Regions from separate parts of the Streptomyces sp. NBC_01237 genome, predicted to be linked through region 3. Evidence: riboswitches for the same ligand, from Rfam matches in the RefSeq annotation. Region 3 holds a riboswitch; each other region holds the start of a gene.
What was found. A riboswitch is a leader RNA that binds a small molecule or an ion and turns the genes downstream of it on or off. The one in region 3 is predicted to bind cobalamin.
Positions count from the first base shown of each region.

Region 1: linked by a shared signal. The riboswitch ahead of OG251_RS14220 (ABC transporter substrate-binding protein) and the one ahead of OG251_RS05140 (CoA-acylating methylmalonate-semialdehyde dehydrogenase) in region 3 are both predicted to bind cobalamin.
Region 2: linked by a shared signal. The riboswitch ahead of OG251_RS26985 (ribonucleoside-diphosphate reductase subunit alpha) and the one ahead of OG251_RS05140 (CoA-acylating methylmalonate-semialdehyde dehydrogenase) in region 3 are both predicted to bind cobalamin.
Region 4: linked by a shared signal. The riboswitch ahead of OG251_RS08685 (cobalamin biosynthesis protein) and the one ahead of OG251_RS05140 (CoA-acylating methylmalonate-semialdehyde dehydrogenase) in region 3 are both predicted to bind cobalamin.

Region 1 is NZ_CP108508.1:3,222,660-3,226,605, forward strand. Features, by position in the region: gene OG251_RS14215 (FecCD family ABC transporter permease) at 1-974, opposite strand, end outside; gene OG251_RS14220 (ABC transporter substrate-binding protein) at 971-1,999, opposite strand; cobalamin riboswitch at 2,038-2,166, opposite strand; gene OG251_RS14225 (M67 family metallopeptidase) at 2,322-2,744, opposite strand; gene OG251_RS14230 (amino acid permease) at 2,826-3,946, opposite strand, start outside.
Region 2 is NZ_CP108508.1:6,024,539-6,028,484, reverse strand. Features, by position in the region: gene mctP (monocarboxylate uptake permease MctP) at 1-1,232, shown strand, start outside; cobalamin riboswitch at 1,477-1,599, shown strand; gene OG251_RS26985 (ribonucleoside-diphosphate reductase subunit alpha) at 1,739-3,946, shown strand, end outside.
Region 3 is NZ_CP108508.1:1,154,347-1,158,292, forward strand. Features, by position in the region: gene OG251_RS05135 (acyl-CoA dehydrogenase family protein) at 1-781, opposite strand, end outside; gene OG251_RS05140 (CoA-acylating methylmalonate-semialdehyde dehydrogenase) at 787-2,286, opposite strand; cobalamin riboswitch at 2,511-2,695, opposite strand; gene tsaD (tRNA (adenosine(37)-N6)-threonylcarbamoyltransferase complex transferase subunit TsaD) at 2,959-3,946, opposite strand, start outside.
Region 4 is NZ_CP108508.1:1,952,296-1,956,241, reverse strand. Features, by position in the region: gene OG251_RS08690 (cobyric acid synthase) at 1-1,249, opposite strand, end outside; gene OG251_RS08685 (cobalamin biosynthesis protein) at 1,246-2,190, opposite strand; cobalamin riboswitch at 2,295-2,486, opposite strand; gene OG251_RS08680 (hypothetical protein) at 2,597-2,839, opposite strand; gene OG251_RS08675 (inorganic phosphate transporter) at 2,852-3,946, opposite strand, start outside.

The DNA of each region.
Region 1 (3,946 bases), 2.1 Mb from region 3:
AGGACGCCGACCGGGATGTCCTGGGGCGCGGCGACCGTGCGGGCCGCCAGGTCGGCCAGGACCAGGAAGAGCGCGCCGCCGAGCGCGGCCACCGGGAGCAGGGCGCGGTGTCCGGCGCCGACGGCCATCCGGGCCATGTGCGGGACCATCAGGCCGACGAAGCCGATCGCTCCGCTGTACGCGACGAGGGCGCCGGTGAGCAGCGAGGCGAGGACGAAGACCCCGGCCCGGAAGCGTGCCGTGTCGAGGCCGAGGACGGTGGCGCCCTCCTCGCCGACGAGCAGCAGGTCGAGCGGGCGGGCGAGGGTGAGGAGCAGGGCCGTACCGGCGACGAGGACGGCCGACGGCAGCGCGAGCATGTCCCAGCGGGCGGCGCCGAGACCGCCGAGGGTCCAGTAGAGGACTTCCTGGAGGTGGTCGGCGCGGGCCGAGGTGACCAGGATGAGGCTGGTGAGGGCGGACAGGATGTAGGAGACGGCGACTCCGGCGAGGACGAGCCGGTTGGTGGTGAGGCCGGATCCGCCGCGGGCCAGCGTGTAGACGAGCAGCAGTGAGGCGAGTGCGCCCACGAAGGCGGCGGCGGGGATGGTGACGGTGGTGGCGATGCCCGCGCCGACGCCGAGGACGATCACGAGGACCGCTCCGGTGGAGGCGCCGGAGGAGACGCCGAGGAGGAACGGGTCGGCGAGCGGGTTGCGTACGAGCGCCTGGAGGACGGTGCCGATCACGGCGAGTCCGGCGCCGACGATGATGCCGAGCAGGACCCGGGGCAGCCGGACGTCGAGGACGATCGTGCGGAACGGGCCCGGTCCGGCCCGCCCGGTCAGGATGTCCAGGACCTGGCCGGGCGGGATGCGGACGGAGCCGAGGGCGAGCGCGGCGAGTACGGCTGCGCAGAGGACGACGGCGAGGACGCCGGTGACCAGGGTGTAGCGCAGCAGCCGCCGCGGGGCGGCGGGGGTGCGGCAGCTCACGGCGCGGTGGTCGCCTCGCCGGGCGTGCCTTCGGGTATCTCCGGGTGCAGCTGGGCGGCGAGCTTGCCGACCGCGGCGGGGGCGCGGACGCCGAGGACCGCGTCGGAGAGCGGGAGGACGGCGAACCGCTTGTTCTTGATCGCGGGGACGTCGGCGAGCGCCGGGTCGTCCAGGAGGCGCTTCTTCTTCTGGGCGACGGTGGTGGCGCCGTAGTCGTAGATGACGATGACGTCGGGCTTGCGGGCGACGACGTTCTCCCAGGAGGCGTCGCCGAATGCCTTGTCGAGGTCGGCGAAGACGTTGCGGCCGCCGGCCCGGGTGATCAGCTCGTTGCCGATGCCCTTGCCGCCCGCGGTGAAGGCCGTCTTGTCGCCGCTGTCGTAGACGAAGACGGAGACCGGCTCCACGGACGTGAGCTTCTTCGCCGTGGCGGCGTTGGTGGCCTTGGCCTCGTCGATCCAGGTTTCGGCGCGGCGGCTGACGCCGAAGGTGTGGCCGACCTCGCGGACCTCCTCGTAGAGGGCGTCCATCGCGGTGTCGCCCTTGGAGCAGTACTCCGTGTTGAGCCGGGTGTCGATGCCGGACTTCTTGAGCGCCTCGCGGCTGCGGCCGTCGCCCGCGGCGAACGCGGTGGCGTATCCGCCGTAGACGAAGTCGGGGTCGGCGGCGAGGAGCTGCTCGTACGAGGGGTACTCCTTGGCCAGGACGGGGACGGCCTCGTACTGGCTCTCGTACGTGGGCAGGACCTTGTCGTCGAGGTAGGCGGTGCCGACCAGGGACTTGGCGAGGCCCAGTTCCAGCATCACTTCGGTGACGTGCTGGTTCATGGTGACGGCGCGCTTCGGCGGTGCCTTGTACGTCGTGGTGACACCGCAGTTGGTGACGGTGTACGGGAAGCCCGCGGACGACGCGGCTCCCTTGGCCGGGTCCTTGGAGCCGTTGTCGGCGTCCGTGGCGGAGCAGGCGGTGAGGGCGAGCGGGAGCAGCACGGCGGCGGCTGTGAGCGCGGGGGTGCGCCGGAACATGGCGGGGCCTCTCCGGGGGATTTCCGCGTCCCCTGGTCGGTGCGAGAAGGCGGCAGGCCAGTTCCTGACTGCCGAGCCCCGGTCCTCGTGGACGGGGGTTCGGTCACAGTGGCGGGACCGTGCCGGACTCTCACCGGCTTCCTGGGTCCTGCCGCCTCGTTGGGTCTGGGTGCAGTGTGCCAGACGCGGTCGCGGCCCCGGTAAGGCGACCCTCAGTAGGGTCAGCGAGTCACGGGGTCATCGGGTCGCGGGTGTCGGCGACTGGCGGGCGCCGGCAGGGTGCGGGCGCCGGCAGGGTGCGGGCGCCGGTAGGCCGTGGGCGTCAGTAGGCCTCGACGACCTTGACGTCCTCCTCCGTGATCTCGCCGTCCACGATGCGGTACGAGCGGAACTGGAACGGGCCCGCCTCGTCGGTGTCCGCGGTGGAGACGAGGACGTAGTGGGCGCCGGGTTCGTTGGCGTACGTGACGTCGGTGCGGGAGGGGTACGCCTCGGTCGCCGTGTGCGAGTGGTAGACGATCACGGGCTCCTCGTCGCGGTCGTCCATCTCGCGGTAGAGCTTGAGGAGGTCCGCCGAGTCGAACTCGTAGAACGTGGGCGAGCGGGCGGCGTTGAGCATGGGGATGAACCGTTCGGCGCGTCCCGTTCCGGCCGGTCCCGCGACGACTCCGCACGCCTCGTCGGGGTGGTCGGCGCGGGAGTGGGCGACGATCTGGTCGAACAGCGCCTGGGTGATGGTCAGCATGGCGTCCAGGATAAGCAGCGGGCCCGTCCGTACCGAGGAGTGGTACGGACGGGCCCGCATACTGGACGCCCGGGCGGCAGGTCACTTCTTGGTGAAGGCCGTGTTCTCCGGGTTGCGGGCCTTGAGCATCAGGTAGGAGACGCCGAGGATCAGGGCCCAGACCGGTGCGCAGTACAGCGAGATGCGGGCTTCCTTGTCGATGGCCATCATCACGATGACCATGCCGATGAAGGCGAGCGCGAACACGCTGGTGTACGGGGATCCGGGGGCCCTGAACGTGGACTGCGGGAGCACACCCCGGTCGGCCAGGAAGCGGAAGCGGAGCTGGCTGAACAGGATCATGATCCAGGCCCACATGCCGGAGATGGTCGCGAAGGAGACGACGTAGTTGAACGCCTGCCCCGGCCACTGGTAGTTGATCCACACGCCGACGAGCATCAGCGCGGCCGAGAAGGTGGTGCCGATGAACGGCAGGCCGTTCTTCGTGAGCTTGGTGAAGGCCCGCGGGCCCTGCCCGTTGAGGGCGAGGTCACGCAGCATGCGGCCGGTGGAGTACATGCCGGAGTTGCAGGAGGAGAGCGCCGCGGTCAGGACGACGAAGTTGACGATGGCCGCCCCGACACTGAGACCCATCTCCTCGAACGCCTTCACGAACGGCGAGACGCCGGGCTTGAACGTGCTCCACGGCACCACCGACAGGATCATGATCAGCGCGCCGACGTAGAAGACGGCGATGCGCCAGGGCACGGTGTTGATCGCCTTGGGCAGGACGGTCCTGGGGTCCTTGGACTCGCCCGCGGTCACGCCGACGAGTTCGACGGCCAGGAAGGCGAACATCACGATCTGGAGGGTCATCAGCGTGCCGGTGATGCCCTGGGGAAAGAAGCCGCCGTCGTTCCAGAGATTGGCGACGGTCGCGGTGTCGGCGGCGTCGGAGAAGCCGATCGTGAGGACTCCGGCGCAGATGAGGATCATGCCGATGATCGCGGTGACCTTGACCATCGAGAACCAGAACTCCAGCTCACCGAAGAGCTTCACGGAGATCAGGTTGGCGCCGTACAGAATAATCGTGAAGACCAGTGCGGACAGCCACTGCGGAATGTTCCACCAGTACGTCATATAGGTGGCGGCGGCGGTGACTTCGGTGATTCCGGTGACGACCCAGAAGAGCCAGTACGTCCAGCCTGTGACGAATCCGAAGA
Region 2 (3,946 bases), 4.9 Mb from region 3:
CCGGCATCCTCGCCACGATGCCGTACATCGCGCTCCAGCTCGTCGGCATCCAGGCGGTACTGGACGTCATGGGCGTGGGCGGCGGGGAGACCACGCACTGGTTCATCAAGGACCTGCCGCTGCTCATCGCCTTCGCGGTGCTCGCCGCGTACACCTACTCGTCCGGGCTGCGCGCGCCCGCACTGATCGCGTTCGTCAAGGACGGCCTGATCTACCTGGTCATCGCGGTGGCGATCATCTACATCCCGATCAAGCTGGGCGGGTTCGACGACATCTTCGCCAAGGCGGGCGAGGCGTTCGCGCAGAAGAACCCGGCGACCGGCCAGCCGCGCGGCGCCCTGGTCCCCGGCGACATGGGCCAATGGGGATACGCCACCCTGGCCCTGGGCTCGGCGCTGGCGCTCTTCATGTACCCGCACTCGATCACGGCGACGCTCTCCAGCCGCAGCCGTGAGGTGATCCGGCGCAACACCACCATCCTGCCGCTGTACTCGCTGATGCTGGGCCTGCTGGCGCTGCTCGGCTTCATGGCCATCGCCGCCGGGGTCAAGGTGGACAACGGTCAGCTGGCCATCCCGCAGCTGTTCGAGAACATGTTCCCGGACTGGTTCGCGGGCGTGGCCTTCGCCGCCATCGGCATCGGCGCGCTGGTGCCCGCGGCGATCATGTCCATCGCCGCGGCCAACCTCTTCACCCGCAACATCTACAAGGACTTCCTGAAGCCCGACGCGACACCCGCGCAGGAGACGAAGGTCTCCAAGCTGGTCTCGCTGCTGGTCAAGGTCGGGGCGCTGGCCTTCGTCCTGACCATGGACAAGACGGTCGCCATCAATTTCCAGCTGCTGGGCGGCATCTGGATCCTCCAGACGATGCCGGCCCTGGTCGGCGGTCTGTTCACCCGGTGGTTCCACCGCTGGGCGCTGATCGCGGGCTGGGCGGTCGGCATGGTGTACGGGACGGTCGCCGCGTACGGCGTGGCCAGTCCCACGCAGAAGCACTTCGGCGGGTCCTCGAAGGAGATCCCGGGCATCGGTGAGATCGGCTACATCGGGCTGACGGCGTTCGTGCTGAACGTCGTCGTCGTGATCGTCCTGACCCTCGTCCTGAACGCGCTGAAGGCCCCGGCGGGGATCGACGAGACCTCCCCCGCCGACTACACGGCGGACGTCGGCGACGCGGGCGTCCAGGCGAAGCTGCCGCCCGCGACGGTGGGTGCGCCGGGCGGTCACTGACCCCCGCGGCGGCACGGTGCGGGCCGTCACGTCTCCCCTGGAGGCGCGGCGGCCCGCACGCTTTCCGGTCCCCCGGACCAACGGCTCGGGAGCGGCCCGAACGGCCCCGTACGGCCCTCCCGGCGCGGCTGGAAGCCCCTTCCCGGCCTGCCCCCGCCGGCCCTCCGGCCGACGCTCCGTCAGGGCCCAACACGCCTCGCGACACAAGATGTGGGGGCTGCCTCATCGGGCGGCCCCCACATGTATGCTCGTGCTCGCTGTCGTCGCAGGGGAATCCGGTGCGAATCCGGAACTGTCCCGCAACGGTGTATTCAGTGTGCTTTTGCACACCCGAAGTCCGACGACCTGTCGACAGCGCGTCCGGCTCGACCGAACCGGACGCCAAGACGTCCGGGCCTCGCGGATGGGCCGGTGGACGCCGTACGCAGTGCTGCCCCGCTCCGGGCTTCGCGCTGCCCGGCTGCCCCCGCTCTCCGCCGGCCCCCAGCCGAGCGAGGGAAAGCCCAGTGACCATCGCGCCAGCCGATCCGGTTTCAGCCTCCGCCGTAGCCGCCGAGGCGACGGAAGCCACGACCGACGCGCCGGGGACCGCACTCCTGCGGACCCTGACCGACCTCACCGTCGATCTGCCCGACACCGATCCCGGACGGGTCGCCGCCGCCGCGCTGCGCGGCCGCAACGCCCGGTCGGACGAGGCCGAGCTGCGTTCGCTGGCCACCGAGGCGGCCGCGGGCCTGATCTCCGAGGACCCCGCGTACTCCCGGCTCGCCGCCCGGCTGCTGACCCGTTCCATCGCCGACGAGGCCGCCGGACAGGGCGCGGTGTCGTTCTCCGCCTCGGTCGCCGTGGGGCACCGCGAGGGCCTGATCGCCGACCGTACGGCCGCCTTCGTGACGCTGCACGCCGCCGCGCTCGACGCGCTGGTCGAGCGGTCGCTGGCCGACGGCGCGGACGACCGCTTCGGCTACTTCGGGCTGCGGACGCTGCACAGCCGCTATCTGCTGCGCCACCCGCACACCCGCCAGGTCATCGAGACGCCGCAGCACTTCATGCTGCGGGTCGCGGCCGGTCTGGCCGAGGACGAGAGCGTGCGCGCGCTGGACGAGGTCGCGGCGCTGTACGGCCTGATGAGCCGGCTGGACTACCTGCCCTCCTCCCCCACGCTCTTCAACTCCGGCACCCGGCACCCGCAGATGTCCTCCTGCTATCTGCTGGACTCGCCCAAGGACGAGCTGGACTCGATCTACGACCGCTACCACCAGGTGGCGCGGCTCTCCAAGCACGCGGGCGGCATCGGCCTCTCGTACTCCCGTATCCGCGCCCGCGGTTCGCTGATCCGGGGCACCAACGGGCACTCCAACGGCATCGTGCCGTTCCTGAAGACGCTCGACGCCTCGGTCGCCGCGGTCAACCAGGGGGGCCGCCGCAAGGGCGCCGCCGCCGTCTACCTGGAGACCTGGCACGCGGACATCGAGGAGTTCCTGGAGCTGCGCGACAACACGGGTGAGGACCAGCGGCGTACGCACAACCTCAACCTGGCGCACTGGATCCCGGACGAGTTCATGCGCCGGGTCGACACGGACGGGCAGTGGTCGCTGTTCTCGCCCGCCGATGTGCCCGAGCTGGTGGACCTGTGGGGCGACGAGTTCGACGCGGCCTACCGTGCGGCGGAGGCGTCGGGGCTGGCCCGCAAGACGATGCCCGCGCGTGACCTGTACGGCCGGATGATGCGTACGCTCGCGCAGACCGGCCAGGGCTGGATGACGTTCAAGGACGCCTCCAACCGGACCGCCAACCAGACCGCCGAGCCGGGCCGCGTGGTCCACTCGTCGAACCTGTGCACCGAGATCCTCGAAGTCACCGACGACGGCGAGACGGCCGTCTGCAACCTCGGCTCGGTCAACCTGGGGTCGTTCGTCGTGGACGGGTCCATCGACTGGGAGCGGCTGGACGCCACCGTGCGCACCGCCGTGACCTTCCTGGACCGGGTCGTCGACATCAACTTCTACCCGACCGAGCAGGCCGGGCGCTCCAACGCCCGCTGGCGCCCGGTGGGCCTGGGCGCGATGGGCCTCCAGGACGTCTTCTTCCAGCTCCGGCTGCCCTTCGACTCCCCCGAGGCGCGGGCCCTGTCGACGCGGATCTCCGAGCGCATCATGCTCGCCGCGTACGAGGCGTCCTGCGACCTCGCCGAGCGCTCCGGCCCGCTCCCGGCCTGGGCCGAGACCCGCACCGCACGCGGGGTGCTGCACCCCGACCACTACGACACCGCGCTGAACTGGCCGGAGCGCTGGGAGGCCCTGCGCGCCCGTGTCGCGAAGACCGGGATGCGCAACTCGCTGCTCCTGGCCATCGCGCCGACCGCCACGATCGCCTCGATCGCCGGGGTGTACGAGTGCATCGAGCCGCAGGTCTCCAACCTGTTCAAGCGCGAGACGCTCAGCGGTGAGTTCCTCCAGGTCAACGCCTATCTGGTGGACGAGCTGAAGCGGCTCGGCGTCTGGGACGCCCGGACCCGCGAGGCGCTGCGCGAGGCGAGCGGTTCGGTGCAGGGCTTCGCCTGGATCCCCGAGGAGGTGCGGGCGCTGTACCGCACCGCGTGGGAGATCCCGCAGCGCGGACTGATCGACATGGCGGCGGCGCGTACGCCGTTCCTCGACCAGAGCCAGTCGCTGAACCTGTTCCTGGAGACGCCGACGATCGGCAAGCTCTCC
Region 3 (3,946 bases):
GGCTCCTGCCGAGGGCGCTGCGGGCGCCGCCCAGGGAGCAGGCGGCGATACCGAGCCGGCCGCCGTTCAGGCCGTTCATCGCGATGCGGAAGCCGTCGCCCGCACGGCCGAGCAGCCGGTCCGCGGACACCCGGACCCCGTCCAGGATCACCTGGCGGGTGGGCTGGGCGTTCCAGCCCATCTTCTTCTCGTTCGGCCCGAACGACAGGCCGGGATCGTCCCGGTCCACGACGAACGCGGAGATGCCGTCGGGGCCCGCTCCCCCGGTGCGGGCCATGACGACGTACACCTGGGAGGCGCCCGCCCCGGAGATGAACTGCTTGACGCCGGTGAGGAGGTAGCCGTCCGCGTCCCGCACCGCGCGGGTGCCGATCGCCCCGGCGTCCGATCCCGCGCCGGGTTCGGTGAGGCAGTAGCTGCCGAGGTCGTCCATGGCACACAGCCGGGGCAGCCACCGTGCGCGTTGCCCCTCGTCGCCATAGGTGTCGAGCATCCAGGCGACCATGTTGTGGATGGAGAGGTAGCCGGCGATGGACGGGCAGCCGGAGGCCAGGGCCTCGAAGACGAGGACACCGTCGGCGCGGGAGAGGCCGCTGCCTCCCGCGTCCTCCCGTACGTACACGCCGCCGAGCCCGAGCCCGGCCGCCTTGCGCAGCGTGTCGAGCGGAAAGTGCTTGTCCTGGTCCCACTGGACGGCATGAGGGGCCAGATGGTCCTGCGCGAAGTCCAGGGTGGTCTCGATCAGGGCCTGTTGGTCCTCGGTGAGCGAGGTCGTGGTCATGGCGCTCATCCCATGGTGGGGAGGGTGAAGCTCGCGCCTTCCCTGGCGCCCGAGGGCCAGCGCGAGGTGACGGTCTTGGTGCGGGTGTAGAAGCGGATGGCGTCCGGGCCGTGCTGATTCAGGTCGCCGAAGCCGGATCGCTTCCAGCCGCCGAAGGTGTGGTAGGCGACGGGGACCGGAATGGGGACGTTGACGCCGACCATGCCGGTGTTCACCCGGCGGGTGAAGTCGCGGGCGGTGTCCCCGTCCCTGGTGAAGATCGCGACCCCGTTCCCGTAGGGGTGCTCGCTGGGCAGGCGCAGGGCCTCCTCGTAGTCGGCGGCCCGTACGACGCACAGGACGGGTCCGAAGATCTCCTCCCGGTAGATCCGCATCCGCGAGGAGACCCGGTCGAAGAGGGAGGCCCCGGCGAAGAACCCGTTCTCATGGCCGGGGAGGGTGAAATCCCTTCCGTCGACGACGAGTTCGGCGCCCTCGGTGACGCCGATGTCCACATGGCGGCGGACCCGTTCGAGGGCGTCCCGGCTCACCAGGGGGCCGAAGTCGGCCTCCGGGTCGTCGGAGCGGCCGATGCGGAGCGTGGCGATGCGTTCCCTGAGCGCGGCGACGAGCCGGTCGGCGGTCTCCTCCCCGACGGGTACGGCCACGGAGATCGCCATGCAGCGCTCTCCCGCGGACCCGTATCCGGCGCCGACGAGCGCGTCGACGGCCTGGTCGAGGTCGGCGTCCGGCATCACGATCATGTGGTTCTTGGCGCCGCCGAAGCACTGGGCGCGCTTGCCGTGGGCTGCGGCGGTGGCATAGATGTGGGCGGCGACGGGAGTGGAGCCGACGAAGCCCAGCGCACCGACCCTGGGGTCCTTCAGGAGGGTGTCGACGGCTTCCTTGCCGCCGTTGACGACGTTGAGGACACCGGGCGGCAGACCGGCCTCCAGGAACAGCTCGGCCAGGCGCAGCGGCACGGACGGGTCCCGCTCCGACGGCTTGAGGACGAACGCGTTTCCGCACGCGAGAGCGGGTGCGGCCTTCCACAGCGGGATCATCGCGGGGAAGTTGAACGGTGTGATTCCCGCGACCACTCCGATCGGGGAACGCAGCGAGTGCACATCGATTCCGGTGCCCGCGTTGTCGGTGAACTCGCCCTTGAGCAGATGCGGGATTCCGGCGGCGAACTCGACGACCTCCAGCCCGCGTTGGATGTCGCCGTGTGCGTCGGCCACGGTCTTGCCGTGCTCGGCCGACAGCATCCGGGCCAGGGATTCGCGCTCCGCCTCGACGAGTTGGAGGAAGCGCAGCAGGACGCGGGCGCGCCGCTGCGGGTTCCACCGGCCCCATTCCTGCTGCGCGCCGGCCGCGTCGGTGATCGCGGCTCCGGTGTCGGCGTGGCCGGCGAGCGGTACGCGGGCCTGGACGGCGCCGGTGTTGGGGTCGTACACGTCGCCGAAGAGGCCGGACGTACCGGTGGTGTGCTTGCCGCCGATGAAGTGGGTGAGTTCACGGACCATGGATGCCTGCTCTCGTCAGGTGAGATCCGGGGATGGCACGGCGGGACGCCGTCGGGCGCACGGGTGGGCGCACCGCCGGGAAGGCCGTGGGACAGCGAACAGCGGGGCCGGGGGCCTCGGAGGTCTATGAGCGCGCGGTGGTTCGGGTGCGCTCCGCCGGATCACCAGGGTCGTGGGTATGCGTACGGACCGGTGCCATGCGTGTCTGCTCCATCCTCGTGGAAAACACGGAACATTCCGCGGCCGGTATCCTGACTCCCGGATCCCCGCGTGCCGCCCGCCTTCCCGGCAGACCTCGCCAGTGGCGTGTGGATGGCAGCACACTCCCCGGTCACAGTGGCGGGACCGTGCCGGATTCACACCGGCTTCCCTGCACCGCGGACCTTGTGCCACGAACATATAGTTGGACGTCCTAGTAAGTCCACCCCTCCTCACCCCGCGTCGCGACCGGCCTCCCGAACGGCCTTCCCGAGCAGCCGGCTTATGCCGTGACCGCGCGCCGGGCGCACCTCGGAACAAGGAGGGACCGGAGCGGCCGGAGGGACCGGAGCGACACAAGAGGGCGCGTGGCCCACGCGGTGGTGAACGGGCGACGTCCGCTCCTCCAGGCGCGCGGGACACCGGCGTGCGCGAGCGGTCACCCGCCTCGCGGAATCCTGACGCGGACAGCCCTCAGGCGGCCGTCGCCGCAGCCGCCCCGGGGGTCAGGGCCGCGTATTCCAGGGGCGCGGACGGATCGATCGACACATCGAGGGGGGCGGGCTCCGCTCCCGCTCGTACGAGGAGGTCGCCGACAGCCGCGATCATCGCGCCGTTGTCCGTACACAGGGTCATCGGAGGTACGCGCAGTCGCACGCCCGCGGCCGCGCACCGCTCCTCGGCGAGCGCGCGCACCCTTGAGTTCGCGGCCACACCACCGACCACGACGAGGGTCCCGACGCCGTGGTCCCGGCAGGCGGCCAGCGCCGTACGGGTCAGGACGTCCGCGATCGCCTCCTGGAGCGAGGCCGCGCCGTCGGCCACCGGCAGCTCACGGCCCCGGTGCCCCTCGGCCCAGCGCGCGGCGGCGGTCTTGAGACCGGAGAAGGAGAACGCGTACGGGTCCTCCGTCCGACCGGTCAGCGGGCGGGGGAAGGCCACCGCGCGCGGATCGCCTCCCCGGGCGGCGCGGTCGATGGCCGGGCCTCCCGGATACGGCAGACCGAAGACCCGGGCGACCTTGTCGAAGCACTCGCCGGCGGCGTCGTCCAGGGTGTCCCCCAGATGCGTGATCGGGTCGCGGGCCAGGTCCCGCACGAGCAGCAGGGAGGTGTGCCCGCCGGAGACGATCAGCACCACAGACGGGTCGGGCAGCGGGCCGTGCTCCAGCGTGTCCGCGGCGACATGCCCCGCCAGGTGGTGCACCCCGTACAACGGGGCGTCGATCGCGTAGGCCAGGGCCTTCGCGCCCGCGAGGCCGACCTGGAGCGCACCGGAGAGGCCCGGTCCCGTGGTGACGGCCACCGCGTCGATGCCGGACAGCCGCAGACCCGCCTGGTCGAGGGCCTGCCCGACGACGGGGGTGAAGGCGTGCAGATGCGCCCGTGCGGCGATCTCCGGTACCACGCCGCCGAACCTGGCGTGCTCGTCCATGCTGGACGCCACCGCGTGAGCGAGCAGA
Region 4 (3,946 bases), 800 kb from region 3:
CCACCCGGCACCCGTCCAGGAACGGCTCGCCGCCCCGCACATCGGCGACCCCGTGATGGATCTCGTACCCCTCCACCGGTTCCCCGAGCGCCGAACCGACCGGCCGGGCGAGCGTCTTGGCCCGCTCGAACCGGATCCGCACCGGCAGCAGCCCCAGCCCGTCGACCTGTCCGGCCCGCGACTCCACCTCGTCCTCGATCCGTTCACCGAGCACCTGGAACCCGCCGCAGATGCCGAGCACCGGCCGGCCCTCGGCCGCCCGCCGTACGAGCGCGTCGGCGAGTCCCCGCTCCCGCAGCCAGGCCAGCGCCTTCACCGTCCCGCGCGTGCCGGGCACGATCACCAGGTCCGCGTCGGCCAGTTCCTCGGCCCGGTCCACGAACCGCACCACCACACCCGGTTCGGCGGCCAGCGCGTCCACATCGGTGAAGTTCGACATCAGCGGTACGGCACACACGGCGACCCGCAGCACGTCCTCGCCGTGCGGCGGTGCGACGACCGACTCCCGTACGGCACCGCGCAACGAGACGCGCAGACCGTCCTCCTCGTCGATGCCCAGGCCGTGCGCGAAGGGCAGCACCCCGTACGTACGCCGCCCGGTCAGCCCGTACAGCATGTCCAGGCCCGGCTCCAGCAGCGAGACATCGCCGCGGAACTTGTTGACGAGGTAGCCGGCGACCAGCGACTGGTCCTCGGCGCTCAGCAGCGCCGTCGTGCCGAAGAACGAGGCGAAGACGCCCCCGCGGTCGATGTCGCCGACCACCAGCACGGGGAAGCGCGCGGCCCGCGCGATGCCCATGTTCACGATGTCGGTGCGCCGCAGATTGATCTCGGCGGGACTGCCCGCCCCCTCGCAGATCACGGCGTCATAGGTGCTCCGGAGCTGCTCCAGACAGTCCACGACCGTCCCGAGGAGCGCCTCCTGCCGGCCTCCGTGGTAGCCGCGGGCGCTCATCTCACCGACCGGTTTCCCCATCAGGACGACCTGACTGGAACGGTCGCTGCCGGGCTTGAGCAGCACCGGGTTCATCAGCGCGGACGGCTCGACCCGGGCGGCCTGGGCCTGCATCGCCTGGGCACGGCCGATCTCCGCGCCCTCACGGGTCACGAACGAGTTGAGCGACATGTTCTGCGCCTTGAACGGCGCGACCTTCACCCCGCGGCGGACCAGCCACCGGCAGATCCCGGCCGTGACGACGCTCTTGCCCGCGTCCGATGTGGTCCCGGCGACCAGCAGTCCGCCGCTCATATCCCTCTCCGTCCCGCGATCAGCCGGCCCGCCACGCACACGCCGAGGGCCAGCGCACTCACCCGGCGCGACAGTCGCACCGCGCGTTCGATGTCGGCGCTCTCCACCGCCCGGCCGGCCGCCCCGTTGAGCACGGGCCGGTGCTCGACGCGCCCGGCGTACGCCAGGGTCCCGCCGAGCCGTACGCCGAGCGCTCCCGCGAACGCGGCCTCCACCGGGCCCGCGTTGGGGCTCGGATGGCTGCCCGCGTCCGCACGCCACGCCCGTACGGCTTCGCCCGGACGTCCCCCGGCCACCACGGCCAGCGCGGCCGTCAGCCGGGCTCCGGGCCATCCCGCCAGGTCGTCCAGGCGGGCCGAGGCCCAGCCGTAGCGCCGGTAGCGGGGCGACTTGTGGCCGACCATGGCGTCCAGGGTGTTGACGGCCCGGAAGGCGACGAGTCCGGGGACCCCGCCCAGGGCGCCCCAGACGAGGGCGCCGACGACGGCGTCCGAGGTGTTCTCGGCGACGGACTCGACCACGGCGCGGGCGATCTGCGGTCCGTCGAGGGAGTGCGGGTCGCGCCCGCACAGATGGGGCAGCCGTTCGCGGGCCACGTCGATGTCCCCGGCGGCGAGCGCACCCGCGACGGCGCGCGCCTCACGGCCCAGCGACGTACCACCGATCACGGACCAGGTGGTGGCGGCGGTCAGCGCGACGGCCGCGGCGGGGCGGCCCCGTACGGCACGCGAGGCCAGCACGGCGGCTCCCGCGGCGCCTCCGGCGCAGACGACGGTGTGCAGGGCACCCCGCCCGCGGTGGTCGCGCCACAGCAGACGCTCGGCCGCCGCCGCGGCCCGGCCGAACCCGGCGACGGGATGCCCCCGGCGGGGGTCACCGAGCAGGCGGTCGGCGATCAGTCCGGCCGTGGCGCCGTACGCGAAGATGCGGTCGGCACGCACGGCTCAGCCGACCGCGGAGCGGGAGGTTCTCGCAGGGGGCGACACAGGTTCCGGCGCACGGCGGCCAGGCATGGCGTATGTCCTCACTCAGGGTCCGCGCCCTGGTTCGACGTGACCGGCGACGAGAGTCTCCTGGCTTCCGGATCCGCAGTTCCCCCGGCCTTCCAGACCGCGTCGGCGGACCGTGACTTCCGATGTGGGGGACTGCTCCCCGGTGACAGTGGCGGGACCGCGCCGGATTCGCACCGGCTTCCTCTGCTGTCGCCGTAAACGGCTCCGGCAGTCCACCACGCTGTGAGAACGCCCGTCAACTTGCCGTTGACCTGCGGGGCCGCAGTGTGCCCAGACGCACATCGGGCCGGACACACAGGGTGTGTCCGGCCCGACGGAGGAGCGGTGGTGCGGGTCAGGCGACGATCAGGTAGATCCCGTACGCGACCGCCGCCACGCACAGCGCGAAGCAGAGGTACGCACCGGCGCGGAGCGGCGTGAACGCGCCGCCGGAGCCGCCGGCCCGAGCCGTCGAGGTCTGCGCCGACGCCTGCTTGGAGAGGCCGACGATGCCGAGCGTGAAGAGGCCGACCAGCGCCACGGTGACCACGAGGCTGACACCGAAGACGGAGGCGAGAGCTGCCCAGTCGATGTTCATGGGGATCTGTCCTTACACCGTGGCCGGCCGCGCCGGGTCGGCGGGCGTTCCGGCCGGAGCCGAGATGGTGGTCTTGAGGTCCGTGGCCGTGGTGCCGATGGGCGGCGGGCTGACGGCGGCCATGGCCGTGGTGACGACTCCCGCGGGCTCGTCCTGCGCACCGCCGCCGGTGACGTTGGTGTGGTCGACCGGCTTGCGGCGCGACAGCAGCCAGATGGCACCGGAGCCCGCGACGAGCAGGACGGCGACGACCGCGACGCCCCAGCCGCCCTGCTTGGTCAGGAACTCCGCGCCCGCGCCGACCAGGCCCGCGGCCGGCAGGGTCAGGCCCCAGGCGACGAACATCCGGGTGGCGGTGGACCAGCGGACCACGCCCCCCTGACGGCCGAGGCCCGCGCCCATCACGGCGCCGGAGCAGGACTGGGTGGTGGAGAGCGAGAAACCGAGGTGCGAGGAGGCCAGGATGACCGTGGCCGCACTGGTCTGGGCGGCGAAGCCCTGCGGCGGCTTGAGGTCGGTCAGGCCGCTGCCCATGGTGCGGATGATGCGCCAGCCGCCGAGGTAGGTACCCAGGGCGATGGCGACACCCGCGGAGACGATGACCCAGACCGGCGGGTTGGAACCGGGGGACAGGACGCCACCGGTGACCAGGGCCAGGGTGATGATGCCCATCGTCTTCTGCGCGTCGTTGGTGCCGTGGGCGAGCGAGACGAGACCGGCCGAGGCGATCTGGCCGGCCCGGTAGCCCTTGGCGGTCGACTTCAGCTGCGTCTCGTCGGTGACCTTGCGGCTGAGACGGTACGTCAGCCTGGTGGCCAGCAGGGCGGCGAGACCGGCGACGAGCGGGGCGGCGATCGCGGGCAGCAGCACCTTGGTGACGACGGTGCCGCCGTTGATCGAGGACCAGCCCGCCGACATGACGGCGGCGCCGATGAGGCCGCCGAACAGGGCGTGGGAGGAACTGGAGGGCAGGCCGACCAGCCAGGTCAGCAGATTCCACAGGATGGCGCCGACGAGCGCCGCGAAGATGACCTCGGTTCTGAGGCCGTCCTCGTTGACGATCCCGCCGGAGATCGTCTTGGCGACCTCCACCGACAGGAACGCGCC